3 regions of the Gracilibacillus sp. JCM 18860 genome follow, and region 1 is predicted to be linked to each of the others. Evidence: riboswitches for the same ligand, from Rfam matches in the RefSeq annotation. Region 1 holds a riboswitch; each other region holds the start of a gene.
The links. A riboswitch is a leader RNA that binds a small molecule or an ion and turns the genes downstream of it on or off. The one in region 1 is predicted to bind S-adenosylmethionine.
Positions count from the first base shown of each region.

Region 2: linked by a shared signal. The riboswitch ahead of ACZ5R4_RS08040 (methionine ABC transporter ATP-binding protein) and the one ahead of ACZ5R4_RS20610 (PLP-dependent aspartate aminotransferase family protein) in region 1 are both predicted to bind S-adenosylmethionine.
Region 3: linked by a shared signal. The riboswitch ahead of ACZ5R4_RS05845 (methionine biosynthesis PLP-dependent protein) and the one ahead of ACZ5R4_RS20610 (PLP-dependent aspartate aminotransferase family protein) in region 1 are both predicted to bind S-adenosylmethionine.

Region 1 is NZ_AP043868.1:4,252,307-4,254,571, reverse strand. It holds gene ACZ5R4_RS20610 (PLP-dependent aspartate aminotransferase family protein) at 1-945, opposite strand, end outside; SAM riboswitch class I at 1,048-1,154, opposite strand; SAM riboswitch class I at 1,228-1,341, opposite strand; gene ACZ5R4_RS20605 (SDR family NAD(P)-dependent oxidoreductase) at 1,511-1,705, shown strand; gene ACZ5R4_RS20600 (N-acetylmuramoyl-L-alanine amidase) at 1,719-2,265, opposite strand, start outside.
Region 2 is NZ_AP043868.1:1,554,693-1,556,957, reverse strand. It holds gene ACZ5R4_RS08045 (ABC transporter permease subunit) at 1-307, opposite strand, end outside; gene ACZ5R4_RS08040 (methionine ABC transporter ATP-binding protein) at 300-1,325, opposite strand; SAM riboswitch class I at 1,410-1,517, opposite strand; gene ACZ5R4_RS08035 (PTS sugar transporter) at 1,723-2,265, shown strand, end outside.
Region 3 is NZ_AP043868.1:1,111,134-1,113,398, reverse strand. It holds gene ACZ5R4_RS05845 (methionine biosynthesis PLP-dependent protein) at 1-984, opposite strand, end outside; SAM riboswitch class I at 1,068-1,167, opposite strand; SAM riboswitch class I at 1,398-1,498, shown strand; gene ACZ5R4_RS05840 (inorganic phosphate transporter) at 1,738-2,265, shown strand, end outside.

The DNA of each region.
Region 1 (2,265 bases):
TTCGTGTTCTTCTAGATATTCTGCTAATTCCTGAGCATTTCGATTATGTCTTTCCACTCTTAAATGAAGTGTTTCTAATCCTTGTAGTAACTGGAAGGCATTAAATGGGCTAAGTGCCGCACCGAAGTCTCTCAATAACTGGACACGCACTTTTGTGATAAATGCTAATGTTCCAAAGTCTATTGCATAACGAATTCCATTGTAGCTCGGATCTGGTTCAGTAAATTGAGGATATTTTTCTGAATTCCAGTTAAAACGACCTCCATCAACTATAATTCCGCCAATCGATGTACCGTGACCACCTATCCATTTTGTCGCAGAATGAACCACAATATCAGCACCTAATGTGATTGGTTTACAACCATAAGGTGTGGCAAATGTATTATCAACGATCAATGGTACACCTGCCTCATGAGCAATCTCTGAAACTTTTTCTACATCCAATACTTGAAGGCCTGGATTTCCGATAATCTCGCCATAAACTGCTTTCGTATTTTCATTGATGGCTTGACGGAAATTCTCAGGATCGGTTGGGTCTACAAATTTTACGTTGATTCCGTATCTTGGTAATGTTACAGCAAACAGATTATAGGTTCCGCCATACAAGTTCACACCTGCAACAATTTCGTCTCCCGCACTTGCTAGATTTAAGATCGATAGGGTGATGGCTGACATCCCCGAAGCTGTTGCAACTGCTGCAACGCCATCTTCTAAAAGGGCTAATCTTTTCTCAAAAACATCGACAGTTGGATTACCAATTCTTGAATAGATGTTTCCTGGTTCATCAAGTGCAAATAGTCTCTCTGCATGTTCTGTGTCATGGAAAACGAACGAAGTAGATTGATAGATAGGCACTGCTCTTGAACCTGTTGTTGGATCAGGCGCCTGACCACCGTGTAAATTTAAGGTCTCCGCATCATACGTTGAATTTTTAAAAGCTGTCATGTTAGTTTCCTCCTTGAATATTCCATTCATTTAATTAATATAAGTATAAAGAAAAGCCTTCTTCGACAAGAAGAAGGCTTTGGTTATCTACCAGCTGTCTCCCTCTTATCTATCAGGAATGTTTCCTGCAGGATTTAGCACCTTTTAAGCTGAAGCTTAATGGTTGCTGGGCGTCATCGGGCCAGTCCCTCTGCCTCTCTTGATAAGAGCTATTTAATTTTTATCGGATCAAAAAATCCTCTCTACATGGAGATAGAGAGGATTCAGTCTGAATAATTCGCTCTCTTATCTCTCCAAGCATGATCACTTAGTGGAATTGGCACCTTTATTAAGCCTTTGTGCTTAATGGTTGCCGAGGTTTCATAGGGCCAGTCCCTCCACCTCTCTTGATAAGATTTAATGTCAAATATTGTAATTCCGAGTGGATTACTTATATTTAATTTAGTTATTACATACTTTAGCATGGTAGACCACCACTGTCAACAAGTATTTATAAATTATTGAATATTTTTCTTTTAAGAGTATTCATGATTTATATCGACATGAAATAGCTTTTTTTTAATCCATTCATTTATGTTTTCAAAAAAATAGTCATCCTAGAAGGAGGTTTTATTATGACCAACTACAAAAAAAAGTTGCCATCGTAACAGGAGGTGAAAGTGGTATCGGACGAGAAACATGCTTGCAATTAGCCAAGAAAGGTGCACGCATTGCCGTTATTAATATTTCCGATGATAGAGAAACGCCTGCATCCATTTGATGCAGCCACTTCTCTATTTAAAATAAGCTAAAAGACCTTTGGTGATCCCTTCTGCTAAGTTATCTTGATAGTCCCTTGTTCGGATTGTGAGTAAGTCATGAGGATTCGTAATAAATCCCATTTCTAATAGGAGTGCTTTATTTTGATTGTTTCTTAGTACATAGAAATTACTACTTCGAACCCCTCGATCTCTCATTGTGACATGTTGAGATAAAGAGGACTGCATTTCATAGGCAAGCTCTTTACTATCTGGGCCAAAATAGTGTGTGCTAATTCCATTAGCAGAAACTATTGGACTTGCATTAAAATGTAGACTTATAAAAGCATGAGTCTGATAAGCATGACTTATTCTCAAGCGGGTGGCATGATCTACATAGCTATCATTACTTCTCGTTAATAATACCGTTGCACCTGCTTGACGGAGCTCACTTGCTATCTCAGAAAGCACCTCCATAATGACATCCTTTTCAAAGATACCCCCAAGTCCTATGGCTCCAGGATCCATGCCACCATGCCCTGGATCGAGCACAATATTAAAGCCATTTAAGTTCTGCTCATTG
Region 2 (2,265 bases), 1.6 Mb from region 1:
TAATTAATGCAGGGAGTGCAGCCTTCCATCCTCGAATCGTACCTATTAGAAAATCAGTGAAAGGAAATAAGAGTAGGATCAAGATAATAAATGGTATGGCTCGAAACACATTGACAACCGTTGCAGTGACAAAGTTAATAAAGCGATTTTGCCAAAGGTTTCCTCTATCTGTTAAAAACAGCAATAGCCCAAGTATAATTCCGAGAATGAGAGTTCCAGCTACGGAGATGAGTGTCATGTATAAGGTTTCTTCTGTTGCTGTCCATAAATCCTCCATGTTTACATTTGGAAATAATTCTTTAAGCATGACGTAACACCTCAACTTCCACACCAGAGGTTTCAATAAATTGAATAGTTTTGGATAGAATATCTTTCTCTCCGTTTAATTCAATATACAATGTTCCATAGGCACCTTCTCTAGTTGGGGCAATAGAGCCTTGTAGAATATTAATTTCTACATCAAATTTTCTAACGATTTCTGTAATGAGGGCCCTTTTAGCATCATTACCAATAAAGTGTAGCTTGATTACTTCACTATTGTCATGATTGGTTATGAAGTTTTGCAATTTATCTTGTTCATGCTCTAATGGATTTAATTGCTGAACAAATCGCTTTGTAGTAGCTGACTTCGGACGAACAAAAACATCCAATACGTCTCCCGTTTCGACAACTTCTCCACTCTCCATAACAGCGACTCGATTACATATTTTTTGAATGACATGCATCTCGTGTGTGATCAAAATAATAGTAAGACCTAGTTTCTGATTAATGGACACAAGTAATTCGAGAATATCATCGGTTGTTTCAGGATCTAATGCAGAAGTAGCTTCATCACAAAGCAATACCTCTGGATCATTGGCAAGTGCACGGGCAATGCCAACTCTTTGTTTCTGACCACCACTTAGTTGTGCAGGATAGGAATTTTCTTTTCCAGATAATCCTACTAGATGAATTAATTCAGTTACCTTTTCAGATCTCTTGGCTTTTGGTACACCTGCTATCTCTAGTGGAAATGCAATATTATCAAATACGGTTCTAGACCAAAGGAGGTTAAAATGCTGGAAGATCATACCGATCTTTTGACGTTTTTTCCGCAGCTGAGCTTGAGACATATTCGTTATATCAAGCTCTTGTATTGAAACAGTACCATTTGTTGGTTCCTCTAATCGATTAATCAATCGGATAAAGGTACTTTTTCCAGCACCACTATAGCCAATTACACCAAATATTTCTCCTTTTTCTATGTTTAATGAAACATTATTGACAGCTTGCACTTGTTGTTTATTTGTCTGATATAGCTTTGATAAGTTTTCAATCTTAATCAATCAGCCCACTCCTTTCTCTGGGGTAGAAAAACAAAAAATCCTTTCTGTACAAGAGGACAGAAAGGATGTATGCTCCGCTTAGTCCTCTTATCTTTCAAAGCGAACTTGCTTTGATGGAATTAGCACCTATCAGAATCATCTGACGGTTGCTGGGTTTCATAGGGCCAGTCCCTCCACCTCTCTTGATAAGAGTATTACTTTTATTATAAAGGTAATCATAGCATGACAAATAAGTGAAGTCAATAAGTCTACTAATTGTTGTAATCATCGGACTTTTCAGAAAATTCAACTCTAGTACTTTGAATAATTTTTACTCTTTTACTCTACTATAGTAGCGTATTAGACAATTTTCGACTATAATAGACAATTGGTAGATTAAATGAAAAGAGGTTAAGAGATGAAACATATCGCAATAATTGGTAGTAGTGGTGGGAACCTCTATAACCTTGGTGGAAAAAAACCAGCTAAGCTACTAGAAGAAATTAGAGTTCAAGCAAACAGTGCAGGAATGAAGCTTCACGCTGTCCAGTTCGTTGGTGCTGAAGAAAGCATGGACTCTGCAAAACAAGACACAAAGGCGTCTTTATGGCAACTTGATGAAAGTGGAACATTTACTCAAAGTGAAAGAGCTAATCTTAGTGTCGTAAATGAAGAAGCGCGATTATTGGATCAGAAAATTGCCGATTTAATAGAAGAAGAGCAAATAGATGGATTAATTGTAATGAGTGGTGATCCAAATGATACGAATCAACACGTCATTCGTGCTGCCGCTAAGAAACAAGTACCAGTAGTAGGAACTGGTGGTACTTCTATGGCAACTATTGCCACCTTGGGTGCTAGAGTAATAGCAACCTCTGGTACCACTGGAACAACCAATCGAACGAGGGCTGTTTCGTTTATTACTTCTTTAAGTAAAGAATTTCAACTGTCGTATCGCCCG
Region 3 (2,265 bases), 1.2 Mb from region 1:
ACGTTCTTCTAAAGGGATATCTGCATGCGTTTGTGTTGTTGGATAAGTGATAAAGCTCTCCACCCCACCTAAGCTTTCCGCAAAAGAAATGACTTTTAAATGGGATAAGAAGGGGCCAACCATTTGTTTCTCCTTAATCCGGAAACTAACCATTGCACCTTTACCGGGATACAGAATGTCTGTTACTAAAGGGTGCTCCTTGAAAAACTGTTCAAGTGCTCTAGCATTTTCCTGTTGCTTCTCAAGGCGAAGACTTAACGTTTTCATGCCTCGAATAAGTAACATACAATCAAATGGTGACAATACAGCTCCTATGGCATTGTGTAGATGGGTTAGTTTTTCTGCTAACGGTTGATCCTTCACAGCAACTAGTCCAGCAAGAACATCATTATGTCCACCTAAATATTTCGTTGCAGAATGGACGACAATATCTGCTCCTAGTGTAAGTGGCTTTTGGAGATATGGTGTGAAAAAGGTGTTATCTACGATTAAAAGCAGCTGGTGTTCTTTAGCGATCTGGGCAACTTTATGAATATCTAACTCGATTAACAGTGGATTTGTTGGCGTCTCAATAAATATTGCCTTTGTTTTCGATGTGATTTGTTCTGCAATTTCTTCTGGTTTCACATAGAGAAAATCGACCGCATATGCTTCACTATAGTGACTAAATAATCGGTATGTTCCACCATAAACATCCTCTGTCACGATGATTTGATCTCCTTTTTCAAATATGGCAAGCACTAATTGAATCGCAGCCATACCGGATGAACAAGCAAATCCCTTAGTGCCTTTTTCAAGGTCGCTTATGGCCCTTTCTACAATATCTCTGGTTGGATTACGCGTTCGCGTATAATCAAAACCGGTAGAATTGCCAATTGTTTCATGCTGGTAGGCTGTCGATAAATAAATAGGTGGCTCGACGGCACCTGTCTTTGGATCAGATTTATTCCCAATTTGAGCTAATGATGTTTCGATATGCTTCATTTCGATCATTCCTCCTACGATATGCTATAAAACGAAAAGGGACTTTCTCCCGATAAGAAGAAAGTCCCCACATTTATACATACTTCTTATCTTCGGTAATTACCTTCTGGATTTAGCACCATGCATAAAATGCTGGTTGCTGAGGCATCATCGGGCCAGTCCCTAAACCTCTCTTGATAAGCTTAAAATATTTAGTTGTTAAAAAGTTTTGGAAATACTATACAATATATCATACAATCACCAGTAAAAAAATACAAGAAAAAATTTAAAAAAATTAAACCTAGTAAAACCATTGGTTATAAAGGATTTTTAGTGGATTGCAGTAGCAATCCAAGGAATTGACCTATTGACATTAATTGTATTTACCATTATATTCAATACAAATCATTTAATAACTTAAAACATTATATGCTTTCTTATCCAGAGAGATGGAGGGACTGGCCCGATGAAATCTCAGCAACAGGCATTTGAGGCACTGTGCTAATTCCAGCAAGACAACCTTGGCAGATAAGAAGAAGTATTTAACTTCTACTTTTAGACCAAGTAGAAGTTTTTTGTTTTTTTGAAAGAAAATAGGATCTCGCTAATAAATCTGGACGCGAGGGTAAGAAAATTAGCGGCAACCCTATACGACATTTTGATGAAGCATTATGTTGATATGGAGAGAAAAGCATTCACGCCCGGAGATTCACTTGAAATAAAAATGCAGGTTTCATTTCTAAGAAGATAAAAATAGAGGAAGTAGGATGAAAAATGTTAGTCATTTTAGCTTTTTTTGCCGCATGTTTATTTGCTTTTAATATCGGCGCTAGTGGCTCTGCCGCTAGTATGGGAGTCGTATATGGAAGTAAGGTAATAAAACATAAAAAAGTGGCATTATTTCTAGCTGGTTCAGGAGCCATAGTTGGTGCTCTTTGGGGAGGAAAGCATGTTACTCATACACTAGGAAAGGGAATTATTCCAGAGGAAATCATGGATGTTCGCATCGCTACAATTATACTGGCCGTTTCTGCGTGTACTTTATTTGTTACGAATTATATTGGTATTCCACTTTCTACTAGTGAGGTAACCGTTGGTGCTATTGTCGGAATTGGTTTGTCTTTTCAGCAAATATATGCCGTTTCTATATTAGAAATCGTCGGTTTATGGCTTCTTATCCCAATTTTAGCTTTTTTTGTGACATATACGCTTGAAAAAGTAAGAATGAAATACCGAGACAAGATAAAGGTCTCATTTTCTAGTAAAATATTAGCAGGACTGTTAATTATAACAGGTATTTTT